2 regions of the Methylobacillus pratensis genome follow, and region 2 is predicted to be linked to the other one. Evidence: riboswitches for the same ligand, from Rfam matches in the RefSeq annotation. Region 2 holds a riboswitch; the other holds the start of a gene.

Region 1 (5,595 bases), on a different contig from region 2:
AGCTCGCTGGTAATGCCTTGGTCTCCGGTACGGCGCAAATCACCGACATAGGCGATGCTGACGACCAGCATCAGCGCCACCAGCACCGTCACCCAGACCGCTATGCCGAGATGCTGACTGAGCAAGGCGCTCAAGCCGCCGAGCAGGCCGGTGAGGGCAAAAGTACGTATCCCCGCGCTCTGGTAGGACTCCTTCTCGTCGCGCTCCTGCCAGCCACGCTCGGCGCCGATCAATAGTCCTGCCCCCAGGGCGATGAGCAGGTTGAGCATGACTTCTATAGAAATGGACGCAGGCATAAGGTAGCTTTCTCAAACAATACTTAGAGCCTGTTCATCATACATGAGGGCGCAATATCCGAAACAGGCTCCGGAAACGGGAAAAGCCTAGCCCATGCTACTTTCTCGCAGGCCTCGCCAGGCCCAGGTGGCCGCGCAATGTCGCGTGCTCGTAATCTTCGCGGAACAGGCCGCGCCGCTGCAGGATGGGAATCACCTGGTCGACGAAATCCCGCACGCTGTCGGGCTGCACCGGCGGCATCAGGTTGAAGCCGTCGGCGCCGCCGTTGTGGAACCAATGTTCCATCTCGTTCGCCACCTGTTCCGGCGTGCCGACCATGGTGCAATGCCCTCCTCCGGCGGCCAGGCGGCCCAATAGCTGGCGCACCGTGGGCCGCTCGGTTTCGATAATGCGCAGCACGGTGGCATAGCGCCCCTTGGGGCCGGTGAAGGCCTCCAGCGGCGGCAATGGCGGCACCGGGGCGTCGAGCTCCCAATCCAAGCAGTCCTGGTCGATGAACAACTGCAATTGCCGCAACGAGGTTTCCGCTGGCAACAGTTCATCCAGCTCGCGCTGCTTGGCGCGCGCCCCTTCTTCAGTCGAGCCGATGAAAGTCACCAGGCCTGGCAGGATGGGCACGTCCACCTGCCGCCCGGCGGCCTTGACCCTGGCCTTGACGTCGCGGTAATAGGCCTGGGCCGATGGCAAGTCGTAGGCCACGGCATAGATCGCCTCGGCGTATTTCGCCGCCAGCGCGCGTCCATGGTCGGAAGCCCCGGCCTGGAACAGCACGGGGTTGCCTTGCGGCGGACGCGGCACGGTCAACGGCCCGTCGACGAGGAAATGCCTGCCATGGTGGTTGATCTGGCGCACCCGGCTTTCGTCGACGTAATCTCCGGCGCGGTCGTTGAGCAAGGCGCCGTCGTCCCAGCTATCCCACAACTGCAATACCGCCTGGATGAACTCTTCCGCCCGGGCATAACGCTCGGCGTGGCCTGGCATGGCCTCATAGCCATGGTTCCTGGCCTCGACGTCGAACATGGAAGTCACCACGTTCCAGCCCGCGCGCCCGCCGGAAATATGATCGAGCGAGGCCATGAGCCGCGCGGCATGGAACGGCGTGAAGAAGGTGCTGGAAATCGTGCTCACCAAGCCGATGTGCCGGGTGGCGCGGCTGATGGCGGTGAGCATGGTCACCGGCTCCAGGAACCAGCGCGGGCCGTCGGTGATATTGTTGGTGGCGTGGCCGTCGGCAAGGAACACCGCATCGAGCTTGCCGCGCTCGGCCAGCTGCGCCATTTCCTCGTAATAGCGGATCTCGCCCAGCCGCTCGACCTGGGAATCCGGATGGCGCCAGGCTGCGTTGTGGTGGCCGCAGCCGAACAGGAACAGGTTGATGTGCATCATGGCAGAACAAGAGCCTCTTTAGTGAATTCAGGAATGGCAGGTGCAGCGATCCTGGCTAACAGCCTTGCCGCAGACAGTACAAACATTGCGGCAAAGCAGGGCAACAACGCCAGGAAGGTTTTGTCAGCCGCTCTAGTTCTTGACCAGGCCGCCATCAACCACCAGGTTCTGCCCCGTCACAGCGCGCGACCAGGGCGAGGCGAAAAACAGCACTGCGTCGGCGAACTCTTCCGGCGTGGTGACGCGGCGCAACGGCGTGCTCGCCGCAATCAGGTCGAACACGGCATCCGGCGTGGCGGCCGAGGCGTCGGTCGTGCGCAACAGGCCGCCCGACACCATATTGACGGTGATGCCGTCAGGCCCCAGGTCCTGCGACAAGGTGCGCGTGAGGGAAAGCAGCGCCGCCTTGGCGGCTGTGTAATCGTGGTAAGGCACTACCGGATTCTGGAACAGGTTGGTGCCGATATTCACCACCCGGCCGCCGCCCTGCACGCGCATGCCGGGCAAACACGCCTGGACGGTATTGAGCGCGCCGCGCACCACGCCTTCGAATTGTTGCTGCAACCCTTCCCAGCCGAGGTCATGCGCATGCGCCCGCGCATCGCCGTTGAACTTGAAGTCAGGCAAGGCGTTGTTGACCACAACGGTGATCGGCCTACCGAAATGCGTTTGCGCCTGCTGCGCCATCGCCCGTACGGCCGCGGCATCGCTCACGTCCGCCTGGATCGCCAAGGCCCGTCCCGGCGCTTCATCCGCCAAGGCCGCCGCAGCCTCCGCGCTGTGAAGGTAGTTCACAACCACGCTCGCCCCCTGGTCGAGGAAAGCGCGGGCGATATGCCGGCCCAGCCCGCGGCCCGCGCCGGTGACGAGCACGAGTTGTTCTTGAATGGGAAGTAAGGATAGAGATGGGCTGCTCATGCGATTCCTTTGCAATGTGTCATGGCAAAGGAATGCGCAGCAAAAGAGTAAGCTGCGACAGGCATTCCTCCGCCAGTATGATCTGGATCAGGTATACGGGTGTGTTCTCAGCCCTGAAGCAGATACTGCAACAAGGCACCCCGTGCCGAAAGACAGAACCATAGCATGGAATATAAAGAATTCACATCCGGCACCATGTGAAAATCACCATGAAAATCGTTATAATCTGGCACCGAAACGGCAAAACCTTATTGGGCCGTTTCAATCCTGGGGGAGCCGCTTGCGGCTGAGAAATGGCAATTGCCATGACCCTTAATACTTGATCCAGATCATGCTGGCGAAGGGAAGGAAATAGCGCATCCATCATTGTGCGTACTCCTTGTCGTTCGTCGATTACAGGAGTCACCACGCAATGCTCAGTACACAAGCCGCCCTCGCCTGGCTAGTCTTTTTCGCCGCCATGTTCGCCATTGCCGGCATGGCCTATTCGCGCAAATTCCGCGGCAACCTTGAAGAATACATCGTCGCGCGCAACAGCCAGGGCACGCTCGCCAGCATCATGACCCTGCTGGCCTCGTCGCTGGGCGCGTGGATATTGTTCTCCCCCGCGCAGGCGGCGACCTGGGGCGGCCTGACTGCCGTGATCGGCTACGCCATCGGCGCCATGTCGCCGCGCATCGCCATGATCCCGCTCGGCAAGCGCATGCGCGAACTCATGCCCAACGGCCACTCCCTCACCGAGTTCCTGGTTGCGCGCTACGGCAAGCCCATGTACCTGCTCGCACTGACCATCATGCTGTTCTACCTGTTCATCGCCATGAGCGCCGAGATCACCGCTATCGCCAAGATGGTGACATTGCTCGCGCCCGTGCCGCTTTGGGCCACTGCCGCCATCGTGCTCGGCTTCACCCTGCTCTACACCACCTACGGCGGCCTGCGCGCCTCCATCTTCACCGACAAGGTGCAGATCGTCATCATCATCCCGTTGCTGGCGGCGCTGGTCTTCATCGGCTGGCAGGCCACCGGCGGCATTGCCCCGGTCGCGGAAAAGCTGCAGCAAACCGCGCCGCAGCTGATCAACCTTGAGGATATCGGCGGCATCAAGGCCGGGCTGACCTTTTTCGTCGCCATCCTGCTCACCGGCATCTTCCACCAAGGCAACTGGCAGCGCATCTACTCCGCCAAGGACATTCCCACCATGCGCAACGGCTTCCTGCTCGGCGGCATTCTCGTCGTGCCTTTCATCTTCATCATGGGCCTATTCGGGCTGGCCTTCATGGCGATGACACCGGATGGCGACAGCTCAGTGGCCTTGTTCAGCGTGGTCATGCCCAATATCCCGCTCTGGCTGGCCGTTGCCCTGATTCCGCTCGGCATCTCGCTGGTGATGTGCAGCGCAGACACGGCCATCAGCGCCATCTCGAGCATCGTGGCAGTGGATATCGGCCGGGTGATGCCGAAGAGCAGCGCCGCCAGCCTGATGCGCCTGTCGCGATGGCTGGTGCTGCTGGTTGCGGTTCCCGTCCTGCTCGTCGCCGCGCAAGGCTATAGCGTGCTCTACCTGTTCCTGCTCGCCGACCTGCTCTGCGCCGCCGCGGCATTCCCGGTGTTCTTCGGGCTGTTCAGCCGTTCCCACACCGGCCGCGAAGCCGTCATAGGCACCACTGCAGGGCTCGCCGCCGGCCTGTCCATGTTCCCCATGCCCAACCAGCCGGTGGCGCATTTGCTGGAATCCTTCCTGCTCGCCGCCCTGGTCCCGGTCGCCGTGATTATCCTCATGCGCCTTATCAAACGCCGCCAACAGCATTTCGACCTCACCACGCTGAACAACGGCATCCGCAAACTGGATAGCGAGCAGCTTTGAGATGACACGGCCTTGTTGACAAGTCTTTCCCGACGCGGCCATTATCTAAACCGTAAGACACCGGATATTGTCATCTAAACAACACGGGAGGATCGCATGAATACGGAATGGAACAGTATGTGGGGCGCGGTACAAACCGGCCTCGGCGACAACATGCTTCAACTGCTGGGCGCGCTGGCCATCCTCGTGCTGGGCTGGCTGTTCGCGGTGCTAGTGCGGGCCGGCGTGCGGCGCGGCCTGGGCATGGCAGGCACCAACCGCCGCTTTGCGCAATTGACCGGGCAGACCGGGAAGCCGGTGGATATCGAAAAAGGCGTGGCCGTCAGCCTGTTCTGGATCGTGCTGCTGTTCACCTTCGTCGCGGTGCTCAATTCTCTCGACCTAGCCATGGTATCCGGCCCGTTCGCCGCACTGCTCACCGAAATGTTCGCCTACGCGCCGCGCATTCTCGCAGCCCTGATACTGGCGCTGGTCGCCTGGTTGCTGGCCAGCCTGGTGCGCGCGCTCATCACGCGCGTGCTGGCGAAGACCACGCTGGATGAAAGGCTGGCCGAGCATGCCGGCATGGCGCCCATCAGCGACGGCCTGGCCCAGGCGCTGTTCTGGCTGGTGATATTGCTGTTCGTGCCGGCCGTGTTGGGGGCGCTGCAACTGCAAGGCCTGCTCGACCCGCTGCGCGACATGGTGGCAAGGGCACTCGACATCCTGCCCAATGCCGTCGCTGCGCTGGTGATCGGCGGCGTCGGCTGGATCGTCGCCACGGTGCTACGCAACCTGGTCAGCAACCTGCTGCGCACCGCCGGCGCCGACAATCTCGGCCAGCGCGCCGGCATAACGGAAACGTTGCGCCTGTCGCACGTGGGCGGCTTGCTGGTATTCATCGCGGTGTTCTTGCCGTCGCTGATCGCCGCGCTCGACGCCCTGCGCATCGAGTCGATTTCCCGCCCGGCCACCGACATGCTGTCCATGTTCCTGGCTGCCGTGCCGCACATCATCGCTGCCGGCCTAATCCTCGCGGTCACCTGGCTGGTGGGCTCGTTTGCTTCGCGCCTGCTGGCCAGTCTGCTGCAAACGCTCGGCTTCGATACCCTGCCGGCGCGCGTCGGGCTCGGCCATGCTTTTGAAGGCAA
Region 2 (13,102 bases):
CAGCTGGCGCGTCCTGGAATGGAGCGTCAGGCACGACTGGCTTTGGCCTTGCTGCGGCCTCACCCGCCTTGCCAGCGCGTTGATGGCGCTGTTCAGCTCTTCCAGCGCGGCGGGTTTGGTCAGGTAGATGTCGGCGCCTTGGTCGTAGCCTGCCATTTTGTGTTCTGCGAGATTGTTGGCGCTGACGATGATGATGCCGACATTGGGATGAATCTGGCGGATGCGGCGGGTCAGGGTGAGCCCGCTTTCGCCAGGCAGGTTGAGGTCGATGAGCATCAAATCGATGCACTGGATATTCGGGTGCTCGTACAGCGCCTCGGCCGATTCCAGCCCGGTGACGTGGTGTCCCTTGCCGGCAAGGGCGTTGACGGTGACTTCTCTCAATGCGTCGTGGTCTTCCACGACCACGATGTTCAATTGGGTAGCCATAGGATGAATCTGATACGGTGGTGATACACGCTTGCGTTCAGCGAACCGTTCAATGATAACGCCACTGCGCGCGACAGATAAAGCCCGAGGCCGAATCCGGTGTGCTTGCTTGAGTTGGCTTCACGGTAATATTTGTCGAAGATGCGGATGAGGTCGGGAGGCTGGTCCACGCTGTTCTCGAATGAAACGGCGACGCCGCTCCTGCCGTCGTTTTCTGTCTGGGCGTTGATGCGGATGGAGATCGGGCTGTCGGCGGGCGAGTATTTCAACGCGTTTTCCAGCAGGTTGCGGAGCATGAGCCGCAACATCATCCGATCGCAGCGGAATGGCCCGGTGAAGTGCATGGAAAGCTCTACGCGGTTCGTGCATGCATATTCGCCGATCAATGCCTGCAAGATGGCATCGGGGGAGCACATTTCGTAATTGACCTGGACGCGTTGCTCCTCCAGTTTGTTGATCTGGGCGCAACGGTCGATCATGCTGCTGATGTCGCCGATGCTCTGCTCGATGTGATGCTTTGACGTTCCGCTCAGCCCGAGCGAATCCAGCGATAGGCGGATGACGGCCAATGGCGTCTTGAGCTCATGCGTGATCATGGCCATGAAATATCCCATCTCGTCGCGTTTCTGCCGTTCGAAACTCAATTCCTGCTGTGCCAGCCTGAGCGACAGCTTGGCATTTTCAGACTCCTTGCGCATGGCGTTCGAACGCTGTTGCAGGATGATATAGAGCAGGAGGCCCGAGATCATGCTATGGCCCAGGATGGCATTCAGGTGCCACTCGGTGGCGGACGACCAACCAATGATCGGCAAGGTTGCAACGGCAAGGGACAGGGTATGGAGCCCATAGATGATCCTCAGCGTTTTGCGGCTCGGGCTGTTCTCCTTGCTTGCCGTCATGGCCAGGATCAAGAACAGCGGCACGGCCGTGAGGACGAGGTAGGCGTTGAACTGCAGCGCTTCGCGGGCATGCCCGTTGAACAAGCCATACATGAGCACCGGGTAGGATAATGCCATCGCGAGCAAGGCATGCAGTGCGGTCTTGTTGGGCCGGTATGCGGATAGCTGGACGTAATGGAACAGGATGCTGATCCATACGGTAGTCAGGATAATGATGCTGGTCAGGGTGTCGTTGAGTGCCGGGTGCGCTTGCGGAACGAACGGCGCCAAATAGCCGAACAAGGCCAATGCGTAAGCCATGTGGCTGGCCTGGTAAATCGTGAACAGCCCCATGGTCAGGTCGGGCCGGGCGATGAAGCTGTTGGCCGACCAGACGCCCAGCCAGAGCATGATGGCGAGATAGAACACCATCATGAGGTGTTGACGCATCTCCTTCAGGTTGGCGTCGGCATGCGTCAGCGCCTCCACATACATCAATGATGTGCTGGTGGTGTGCAGCTTGAGGTAGTACACCGTCGGAACGGGCTGCCCGTCGATGACGAAACCGTGGGTAATGGCATTGTGGCGCTCGCGGTCCCGGTAGGCGTAGCGATCGCCGGCAACCTTGGACAACCATGTGCCGGGCCGCTGCGGATCCTGGTAATAGAGTGTGGCTTCATCGAGGTAGGTGGGCCGTATCCTGAGTTCGATGCTTTTCTCGGAGGTCGGGGCCACGACAATGCGCATCCATTGCGTGGCGGGCGTATAGCCGGCGATGAGGAGGTTTTTCACCGGCTTGAAGTCCTGCCGCTGGACCTGGCCGATATCCAGCTGGCCGCTGGGGTCGCTGAAGACTTCACGCTTGGCGATCAGGCCGTTGGCGTGGGCGCTGCTTATCCAGCCCACGCAAAGCAGCAAGAGGAAAACGAAGGTTCTTGGAGTCACTGCTGTCAGGTAGAGGCAAAAATCACGAAGCGTGATTATGCCCTGTATTCATGCGAAAATTGGCTGATGCCGCGCCTAATTTACACCTTCCTGATTTATCTCCTGTTGCCTTTTGCCCCTTTGCGTTTGCTGTGGCGCGGTATGCGCCAGCCGGAATATCGTTGGCACTGGGGGGAAAGGTTCGGTTTTTTCAAGACGCCGGTGACCAAGCCCGTCATCTGGATGCATTGCGTGTCCGTCGGGGAAACCCGTGGCGCGGCGCCCTTGATCAAGCTGCTGCAACAGCGATATCCGCAATACCAAATCCTCATTACGCATGCGACGCCCACCGGGCGCGAGGCGGGGGAGCAATTGTTCGGCGACAGCGTGTTGCGCTGTTACCTGCCTTACGACACGCCGGGCGCGGTTGCGCGGTTCCTCGGGCATTTCCAGCCCAGGCTGGGCATGCTGATGGAAACCGAACTGTGGTTCAACCTGATTGCAGGCTGCAAGGCGCGCCATATTCCCATCCTGCTGGTGAATGCGCGGCTTTCCGCCAAATCGGCCCAGGGATATGCACGTTTGGGACGTTTGGCCCGCAACGGCTTGCGGCAATTGACGGCGATTGCGGCGCAGACCGCGCAGGATGCCGAGCGCTTGCAGGCATTGGCGGGCGGCGGGGCAGGGAAGCTGCCGGTTGAGGTCACCGGCAACCTCAAGTTCGATGTCACGCCGCCGGCAGCCGCCGCGGAATTGGGTACTGCGTTGCGCGGCTATTTCGGCAATGCGCGGCCGGTGTTTCTTGCCGCGAGCACGCGAGACGGCGAGGAGGCCATGATCCTGGATGCGGTTGCCGCGGCAAAAATACCGCAGTTGCTGACCGTCATCGTGCCGCGCCATCCGCAACGCTTCGACGAAGTGGCCAACCTGTTGACGCGGCGCGGCATCCATTTCTTGCGCCGCTCCAAGCTATTACAGGCAGTGCCCGCCAATGTGGAGGTTGTGCTGGGCGACAGCATGGGGGAAATGTTCGCCTACTATGCGTCCTGCGATGCCGCCTTCATCGGCGGCAGCTTGCAAGCGCTGGGCGGGCAGAACCTGATCGAGGCCAGCGCCATGAGCAAGCCGGTGCTGGTCGGCCCGCATACGTTCAACTTCGCCGCAGCGACGGAAATGGCGATCGCAGCGAAAGCGGCCTGGCGCGTGCAGGACGTGGCAGACCTGGCGCGGGCCTTGCAGCGCCTATTCGGCGATCCGGAGCTTCGCCAGTCCATGAGCTGGAAGGCGCTGGAGTTCAGCGCCAGTGCGGGAGGCGCTACGCAACGCATTGCTGATTTGGTGTCGCGCTACCTGCCCGATAGGTAATCCCGGCCCGACTGGGCCGGATTACCGCACCAGCCGGGAAATCGCCTTGAAGGCTTCGCCTTCGGCAACACCCAGCCACTCGAACACGATGGATTCCGCATTGCTGACGATCACGCCAGCCTGGCGCAGCCGCAGCAAGGCATTGGCCTTGTTGGCCGGATCGCGCGACAGTATGGCATCTTCCGCCACGATCACCTGGTAACCGTGCTGCTGCAATTGCAGTGCGGTTTGCAGCACGCAGATATGGGCTTCCATGCCTGCAAGCACGATTTGCGGCCTGTCAGCGTGCAATTGCTCTCGGAACGCGGGCACCGCGTAACAGGAAAACGCGGTTTTCTCTATCCTGCAGGCATGGCCCAAGCTGTCTTGCAGGATAGAGATCGTATTGCCCAGGCCCTTGGGATATTGCTCGGTACCGATGGCGGGCACGTCGAGCAGGCGGGAGGCCTGCAGCAAGATGTCGCAATAACGTGTCACCGACGTTATGGCATGCTGGTCCATGGCGGCGGCGAGCCCTTCCTGGACGTCGATGACGACGAGCTGGCTAAGGGAGCGTACGGCTAAATCGGTGGCAGGCATGGACTTGTTCCCGGGTCTATCGTTGCTCAGTCCAACAATTGGCTGGTCAGGACCAGTCGCTCGTTGACTTCGCTCAAGTCGGCCTCATTCAGCAGGCCGACGGCATATCTCAGCCGGAGCACATTCATCAGGTAGTTGTAGCGCGATTGCAGCAAGTCGCGCTTGGCGGTGAACAATTGCTGCTGGGCATTGAGTACGTCCACGCTATTGCGCACCCCGACCTCGTAGCCCAGGTTGGTGGAATCCAGTTGGCTCTGGCTGGAGCTGAGCGCCTGTTCATAGGCCTGGACCTGCGCCACGCTGCCGGTGAGGTTCAGGTAGGCCTGGCGCGTATCCAGTTCGGATTTCCTGCGTGCAGCCTCGACTTCGTCCTGGGCCCTTTGCTGGTTGGCGACGGCTTCGCGTACGCGGGAGCTGACAGCCCCGCCTTGGTACAGCGGAATGTTCAGCCTGAGGCCGATGGTGGCGTTCTGCAAATCGCTGCCGAAGCCATTGGGACTGCCGCTCGCACGGGTGTCGGCATAGCTGCCCACCATGTCCAGCGTTGGCCAGTGCCCTGCGCTCATGCGCTCGACTTCTTGCGTGGCGAGCCGCAGCGCTTCCTGCTGGATGCTCAGCGTCAGGTTGTTCTGTACGGCAAGGTTGACCCATTGCTCCATGTCCAGCGGCTGGGGCGAGCGGGTTTTCAGGTCCTGGCGCACCGTGGCAAGGCGCTCGGGCAACCGGCCCGTGATGGCCTGCACCGCGCGTTTGCGCACCTCGTAATCGTTGAGAACGGTGATTTCCTGGGCCTTGAGCAGATCGAACCTCGCCTGGGCCTCATTCACGTCGGTGATGGTGGCGGTGCCCACCTCGAAATTGGCCTTGGCTTGTTCCAGTTGTTTGGAAATCGCCGCTTTCTGGCTGTTGATGAGGTCGATCTGGTCCTGCGCCATGAGAACGTCGAAATAGGCCTGGGCGCTGCGCAGCATCAACTCCTGCTGCGATTGGATTAATTGCTTGTCCGCCTGTGAGACCTGGGTTTCCGCCTGTTTCATCTGCACCCAGTTTTCCTTGCGCAGGATGGGCTGGCTGAAGTTGACGCCGAAGCCGAAGGTGTCGAAGGACTCCCTGCCCGCGTTGCGGAAAATGGCGTTCTGTCCAAGATAGCGGATGTCGGTCTCGGAATGGCTGGCATCCGTCGTGAAGTTGACGGTGGGACGGTACAACGCTTTGCCCTGCTCGATTTTCTCCTGCGCCGCCAGGTTGCCGCTACGTGCGGCGGCCAGCGTCGGGTCGTTGGTCAAGGCGATTTCGTAGATGTCGAGCAGGTTCTGCCCATTGGCGGCGGCTTGCGCCTGGAACGAGGCCAGGCCGGCTACGGCAATGATGAATAATAGGATGTGGGCAACTCTCATGGCAGTCATCTCAGGAGTATCTGTATAATACCTTGTCAGGGTTGGTTGTCCGGCATTCTAACCCGATACCAGGCGGCATACAGTGCCGGCAGCGACAATATCGTCAACACGGTGGCGACGGTCAATCCTCCCATGATGGCGACCGCCATCGGGCCGAAGAAGGTGTTGCGCGTGAGCGGTATCATCGCCAGGATCGCCGCCGCGGCGGTGAGCATGATGGGGCGGAAGCGGCGCACGGCGGATTCGACGATGGCCTCCCATTCGGGCTTGCCTGCGCGTTTGTCCTGCTCGATCTGGTCCACCAGGATCACCGAGTTGCGCATGATCATGCCCGACAGGGCAATGGTGCCCAGCATCGCGACGAAGCCGAAAGGCTTGTTGAAGATGAGCAGGGCGATGGTGACGCCGATCAGCCCGAGCGGTGCGGTCAATACCACGAGGAAGGTGCGGGAGAGGCTTTGCAATTGCAGCATGAGGATGGTCAGCACGGCAAAGATAAATAGCGGCACGCCCGCCGCCACGGATTGGCCGCCCTTTGCCGACTCTTCCACGGCGCCGCCTGTTTCCAGGCTGTAGCCCAGCGGCAAGTGCTGACGTAGCTCGACCAGCTGTTTTTCAACCTGGCCGGAGACCACCGGCGCCTGCAGGTCGCCGATCAGGTTGGCGCGTACCGTGATGGTGGGCGTGCGGTTGCGGCGCCAGATCACGGCATCCTCGAAACCCGGGGTGATGGTCGCCAGTTGCGACAATGGTACGCTGGTGCCGGCGCTGGTGGGCACCATCAATTCAGGTAGGTGCGAGAGATGGGTGCGTTCCAATGTGTCGCCGCGCAGCACCAGGTCTATGCGCTCGATGCCTTCGCGGAACTCGGTGACGTAAAGCCCGCGCATTGCGGCATTGAGCAGGTTGGCAATATCTGTGGAGCTGACGCCGAGCAGCCTGGCCTTGGATTGGTCGACTTCTATCTTCATCACCTTGCTAGGCTCTTCCCAATCCAGCTGCACATTGCTGAGGTTGGGGTTGCGGCGCATGATGTCGGCCACCTGGTGGCTGATGTCGCGGATTTTATCCACGTCGGGCCCGGAAACGCGGAACTGCACGGGGAAGCCGACCGGCGGCCCGTTCTCCAGGCGCAATACCGAAGCCCGGAGCGCGGGAAAGTCGGTATCGAACAAATGCAGCAGCTTGCCGCGCAGCGCCTCGCGCTCGGCATTGCCATCCGTCAGGACGACGAACTGGGCGAAGCTGCGCTGCGACAATTGCTGGTCGAGCGGCAAATAGAAGCGCGGGCTGCCGCTGCCGATATAGGCCACGTAGTTTTCTATGCCGGATTGTCGTTGCAGCCATTGTTCCAGCTTTTTCACCTCGGCATCGGTGGCGGCGTAGGAGGAGCCTTCCGCCAGGCGCAGGTCGATGATCAGCTCGGGCCTGGTGGAATCCGGGAAGAACTGCTGTTGCACCAGCCCGAAGCCCGCGACCGAGGCGATGAAGAGCAACACCGTGACAATGATGACAATCCAGCGGTGGCGCACGCATTGGGTGATGAGGCTGCGCAGGCGCCGATAGAAGCGCGAATCGTAGATATCGGCCTGCTCGCCCGCGGCCATGTGCTGCAAGTGGTGCTCCCTGCGCTCGGCGAGGCGTCGGCTAATACTCGGGGCGATGCGTTGCAGCCAACGCGCCATGCGGGACGGTGGCTTGGCCGCTTGCTGCCTGTAGTCGGGTAGCAGGTAGTAGCCGAGGTAGGGGACGAAGATCACGGCGGCCACCCAGGAGGCCAGCAAGGCGATTGCCGATACCTGGAAGATGGAACGCGTGTATTCGCCCGTGGAGGACGCGGCTGTGGCGATCGGCAGGAAGCCGGCCACGGTGACTAGCGTGCCGGTGAACATGGGGATGGCGGTGGAAGTGAAGGCGAAAGAAGCGGCTTTCATGCGTTCCCAGCCCTGCTCCATTTTCGAGGACATCATTTCCACTGCGATAATCGCGTCGTCCACCAGCAGCCCCAAGGCGAGGATCAATGCGCCCAGTGAAATCTTGTGCAGGCCCACGCCGAATATCTCCATCAGCAGGAAAGTGACGGCAAGGACGACCGGAATCACGATGGCGACCACGATCCCGGTGCGCAACCCCAGGGACAGCAGGCTGACTCCCAGTACGATGACCAGGGCCTCGACCAGCGAGCGGACGAAGTCATCGACGGAGTGGACAACGGCCCGGGGCTGGGACGAGACGGTGTCCAGGCTGAGGCCGACCGGGAGCTGGGCGTCGATGCGCGCGACGGCGTTATCCAGCGAATGGCCGAGCTGGATAATGTCGCCGCCATGGTTCATGGCGACCCCGAGCAATAGGGTTTCCTTGCCCATGTAGCGCACGCGCGCAGTGGGCGGGTCTTCAAATCCCCGGTAGATCTTGGCGATGTCGCCAAGGCGGAACTCGTTGCCGTTGGCGCGCAGTTTCAACTCGCGCAAGTTGTCCAGCCGGTCGAAGCGCCCGCTCACCGCAAGCCGGATATGCTCCGGCCCGCTGTCGTAAGCCCCGGCGCTATTGACCTGGTTCTGTTGCTGCAGCGTTTCCAGCAGGATGCTGGTGCTGATGCCCAGCGTCGCCAGCTTGGCATTGGCCAGCTCGACATAGATGCGCTGCGGTTGCTCACCGAAAAATTCCACCTTGGCGACATCCTTGATCTTGAGCAACTCGCCGCGGATGGATTCGGCTTGTTCCTTCAACCTGGCATAGTCATAGCCTTCCCCGTGCAGGGCGTAGAGGTTGCCGTAGACGTCGCCGAACTCGTCATTGAAGAACGGGCCTTGAATGCCGTCCGGCAATGTATTGCGGATATCGCCGATCTTTTTTCTCGCCTGGTACCAGACATCCGGCACGGCGGATGGCGGCGTGGAGTCCTTGGCCAGGATGAAAATCAGGGATTCCCCAGGGCGTGAGTAACTGCGCAGGATATCGAGGTAGGGCAGCTCCTGCAGCTTCTTTTCGAGTTTGTCGGTGACCTGCTGCTCCACTTCGTGGGTGCTGGCGCCTGGCCACATCGTGCGCACCACCATCACCTTGAAGGTGAAGGGCGGGTCCTCCGACTGTCCGAGCTTGGTATAGGCCAGCATGCCGGCCAGGGTCAGCACCAGCATGAAGTAAAGCACCAGGCTGCGATGCTCGAGCGCCCAGCTTGAGAGATTGAAGGATTGGCGCTGGTCGTTCATTGGTTGACCTCGGTTTTGACCGGAGTGACCACTTGCCCTTCGTTGAGGGTATGCACACCCGTGACGACGAGGGTTTCATCGCCCTTGAGCCCGGAAACGATGCTGACTCCCTGCTCGCTATAGCTGCCTATGCCGACCGCCCGCGAATGCACTTGATTGTTCGCCTCCACGACCCAAACCTGCGCCTGGCCATGTTGCTCCGACACGGCGGTGCTGGGCAGCACGAATTCGTGTTGCTCGCCTCCCAGCCGTGCGCCTGCCGTCATGCCGATTTGCACCTTGTCGTCGGCATCCAGCAACGATACCTGGGTCTTGAAGGTGCGGGTCGCAGGATCGGCGGCGGGGGCGATTTCCCTGATGCGTCCCTGGTAGGTCTGGTCGCGGTTCGACCAGAGGCGCACGACAGCGCTTTCTCCTACCTTGATGTTTTGCATGCGGGATTCCGGGACGGCGATCTGCACTTCCAGTGCTCCCGGCACGGCTACTCGGGCAATCACCTGGCCGGGATTCACTACCTGCCCAGGCTCTGCGTCGATGGCGGTAACGATACCGTCTCGTTCTGCGGCCAGCGTGGTGTATTGCGCCTGGTTGCTTGCAACCCGGACCTGCGCTTGCGCCTGCTGTACCTGGGCCAGGCTCGATTTCAGGCGCGTTTCAACCGAATCCAGCGCTGCCGCGGAAATGAAGCGCTGCTCGAACAGCTGCCGCTGGCGCTTGCTGTCGGCCTCAGCCAGTGCCAGCTGCGCCTCTGCGGAATGCAATGCGGCCTGGGCGGATGCTAGCGACAGCCTGTTGTCCTCGGCATCCAGCCGCGCCAGTACTTGTCTCTTCTTGACATGGTCGCCGATTTCCACGTGACGCTGGATGATCTTGCCGGCAATGCGGAAGCCTTGAGCCGACTCATAGCGAGGACGCACTTCGCCGATAAGCCACTGGCCATGGTCGCTATGCTGTGCGGCATCTAGCTGCATGACGAGGGCGGGCCTCGGTGGCGGCGTTTCAGATGACGGCTTCTGGCAGGCAACCAATGCCGGGATGGCGAGCGTCAACAGCCATGGATTAATTTGTGTTCGGGAGAATGGTAGAGGCATATCGATACCTAGTGCTTGGAATGGGGCCTGGTGAGGCCTTGGATCATGGCGTTTTGCATGAGGGAAACGCGCTGGTCTATTGGCTGCCAGTCAACCCAGTCGTCTCCCGCCATGCCGATTTCCAGGGCGCATACCCCATGGATGCCCGCCCATAACGTCTGGGCGATCAGGTCCATGTTGGCCAGGTCGGCACGGAATACCTGTTGTTCAAATGCCTGCTGCACCATCGAGCGCAGTAAGGCGTAAGCGTCCTGCTCGATATTGCCTTGGCGCAGCTTGGATTTGTCCTTGCTGTTGCTTGGCTTGGGCGTCATGAACATGAAGCGGTAGTGATTGGGATAGGCCAAGGCGAAACGGGAATAGGCGCTGCAGAGCTCCTTCAACTGCTGTACTGCGTCGGGCGCCGCGTCTGCATTGATATTGCGCAGGTCGTTCGCCAATATCAGGGAGTCGTGATCGCACAAGGTTTGCAACAGGTCGTTCTTGTCCTTGAAATACAAATAGATGGTGGTGGGCGAATAGCCGACCCGTTTGGCGATCTCGCGCATGGAGACTGCCTCCACGCCATGCTGTACAAACAGGTCGCGGGCGGCGTCGAGAATCAGCTTCTGCAATTGCTGGCGTTCTTCTAAGGTTTTGACTCTAGGAGGCATGCGCTGGAAACATGGACATCATCAAGGATGATTATTAAACGCTGTTAACTTAACGGTGTCAATTTGTAGTTTGAGCAAGGGAAGAATCGAGAGCTAGTTAAGCAGGTTTGCAGGAGAACGCGACTCTGACGCAAGCGTCTATGCTACTTGATTGGCAGTACAATAAAACGGGAGCTAAGCTCCCGTTTGATCTACTTAGAAGCTGAATTTTTCCGGCTGAGGGGCGTTTTCGAGCTGAGGGAGCGTGGTCTCGAAAATCACGTCCTGCCGCAAACTGTCTTCGCTGATCCGCCGCACGATGGTGGCTTCCATCACCGGAGGTTCACCGATGACGGCAAACAGCCTGCCGCCGATATGCAGTTGTTTGGTTGCCAGCGGTGGCAGCGCCAACGAACCAGTGAAAACGATCACGTCATAAGGGCCGTTGTCCGGCCACCCGCGCGCGCCGTCGCCTACATGCAGCGTCACATTGCTGATTTGTTGCTGGAGCAGCCTCGCATTTGCCTGGTGGCTAAGCTCGGCGTTGATCTCGATGCTGTGCACCTCTTGCGCTAGGGAGGCAAGCAAGGCGGTGAAGTAGCCGCTGCCGGTGCCGATTTCCAGCACTTTATCGGTCGGCTTGATTTCCAGCGACTGCAGGACGCGGCCTTCCATCTTGGGGGAAAGCATGGTCTGGCCGAAACCGATGGGGATTTCGATATCGGCAAACGCCAAGCCGCGATATTGCTCGGGGACAAACGCTTCGCGCGGCACGCGGCCCAGAAGGTCGAGCACGGTGCCGTCAAGCACCTCCCAGGGGCGGATCTGCTGCTCTATCATGTTGAAGCGGGCTTGTTCTACATCATGGTGCATCGCAATTGTCCTTATCCATCGCATGGCTATCGGTCTGCCGATTATAGCGCCAGACGGCAGAGTTTCAAGCTGGATCGCGTGACCTGCCAGCTTTAGGCACATGCTGCTCTGCATCAACTGTGCATTGTCCACAATAATCTTGATCGAATCAGGGTTTTAACGTACATTCCTTCCATCGCTAGGGGTCTGCTGTTGCACGCTGAGGCATGCAATGGCAGTGAGAATTACCCTTTGAACCTGATGTGGATTATCCCACCGTAGGGAAGCGCAGTTTGGTTTGATGGGGTGATTTCTATTTTTATTCCCCTGTCGGTACTCCAAAAACGCTTCCCGCATTTTGGAGACTTGAATGAACGCCACCGACAAAAACCTGCAGCAGAATTTCCTCAATGCCACCGCCCAGGTCGACCCTGGCGCAACGCAGCCTTTTACCAATTCCCGCAAGATCTATATCGAAGGCTCGCGCCCCGACATCCGCGTTCCTTTCCGCGAGATCAGCCTGTCGGATACGCCGTCGGCATTCGGCGCCGAGAAGAACCCGCCGGTGATTGTCTACGACACTTCCGGTCCTTACACCGATCCTGAAGTCAGTATCGACATCCGTAACGGTTTGCCCGCCTTGCGCGCTGGCTGGATTGCCGAGCGCGGCGATACCGAGCAACTGGACGGCCCGACTTCCAGCTACGGGCTGGAACGGCTGAACGACCCCAAGCTGGCCGACATGCGCTTCAACCTGCACCGCAAGCCGCTGCGCGCCAAGGCAGGCAGAAACGTGTCGCAGATGCACTATGCGCGCCAGGGCATCATCACCCCGGAGATGGAGTTCATCGCCATCCGCGAGAACCAGCGCCGCGAAGGCATGAGTGAGCTTTTACAGACCCAGCATGCCGGACACCATTTCGGTGCTTCCATTCCTGAAACCATCACGCCTGAGTTCGTCCGGGACGAAGTGGCGCGCGGCCGGGCGATCATTCCCGCCAACATCAACCACCCTGAAATCGAGCCGATGATCATCGGCCGCAATTTCCTCGTGAAGATCAATGCCAATATCGGCAATTCCGCCGTGAGTTCAAGCATAGGCGAAGAGGTGGAGAAGATGGTTTGGGGCACCCGCTGGGGCGGCGATACCGTGATGGACCTGTCCACCGGCAAGAACATCCACGAAACTCGTGAGTGGATCATCCGCAACTCCCCAGTCCCGATTGGCACAGTCCCGATTTACCAGGCGCTGGAGAAGGTCAACGGCAAGGCCGAGGACCTCACTTGGGAAATCTTTCGCGATACTTTGATTGAGCAGGCGGAGCAGGGCGTGGATTACTTCACCATCCATGCCGGCGTGCGTTTGCAATACATCCCGATGACCGCTAAGCGCATGACTGGGATTGTCAGCCGCGGCGGCTCCATCATGGCGAAGTGGTGCCTGGCGCATCATAAAGAGTCTTTCCTCTATGAGCATTTCGAGGACATCTGCGAGATCATGAAGGCCTATGACGTCAGTTTTTCGCTCGGCGACGGCCTGCGTCCCGGCTCGATCTACGATGCCAATGACGAAGCCCAGTTTGCCGAGCTGAGAACCTTGGGTGAATTGACCCAGATTGCCTGGAAGCATGACGTGCAGACCATGATCGAAGGCCCTGGCCACGTGCCCATGCACATGATCAAGGAAAACATGGACTTGCAGCTGGAGCATTGCGGCGAGGCCCCGTTCTATACTCTGGGACC

Evidence for each region. A riboswitch is a leader RNA that binds a small molecule or an ion and turns the genes downstream of it on or off. The one in region 2 is predicted to bind thiamine pyrophosphate.
Region 1: linked by a shared signal. The riboswitch ahead of ACW4YW_RS11935 (3-oxoacyl-ACP reductase) and the one ahead of thiC (phosphomethylpyrimidine synthase ThiC) in region 2 are both predicted to bind thiamine pyrophosphate.

Annotation. Positions count from the first base shown of each region.
Region 1 is NZ_JBSUSR010000005.1:221,191-226,785, forward strand. Features, by position in the region: gene ACW4YW_RS11925 (MgtC/SapB family protein) at 1-296, opposite strand, end outside; gene ACW4YW_RS11930 (LLM class flavin-dependent oxidoreductase) at 394-1,683, opposite strand; gene ACW4YW_RS11935 (3-oxoacyl-ACP reductase) at 1,816-2,601, opposite strand; TPP riboswitch at 2,649-2,754, opposite strand; TPP riboswitch at 2,861-2,964, shown strand; gene ACW4YW_RS11940 (sodium:solute symporter family transporter) at 3,014-4,465, shown strand; gene ACW4YW_RS11945 (mechanosensitive ion channel) at 4,562-5,595, shown strand, end outside.
Region 2 is NZ_JBSUSR010000002.1:269,588-282,689, reverse strand. Features, by position in the region: gene ACW4YW_RS05950 (response regulator transcription factor) at 1-429, opposite strand, end outside; gene ACW4YW_RS05945 (sensor histidine kinase) at 414-2,252, opposite strand; gene waaA (lipid IV(A) 3-deoxy-D-manno-octulosonic acid transferase) at 2,319-3,596, shown strand; gene ACW4YW_RS05935 (isochorismatase family protein) at 3,618-4,175, opposite strand; gene ACW4YW_RS05930 (TolC family outer membrane protein) at 4,202-5,581, opposite strand; gene ACW4YW_RS05925 (efflux RND transporter permease subunit) at 5,608-8,784, opposite strand; gene ACW4YW_RS05920 (efflux RND transporter periplasmic adaptor subunit) at 8,781-9,875, opposite strand; gene ACW4YW_RS05915 (TetR/AcrR family transcriptional regulator) at 9,884-10,528, opposite strand; gene ACW4YW_RS05910 (protein-L-isoaspartate O-methyltransferase family protein) at 10,724-11,380, opposite strand; TPP riboswitch at 11,551-11,661, shown strand; gene thiC (phosphomethylpyrimidine synthase ThiC) at 11,730-13,102, shown strand, end outside.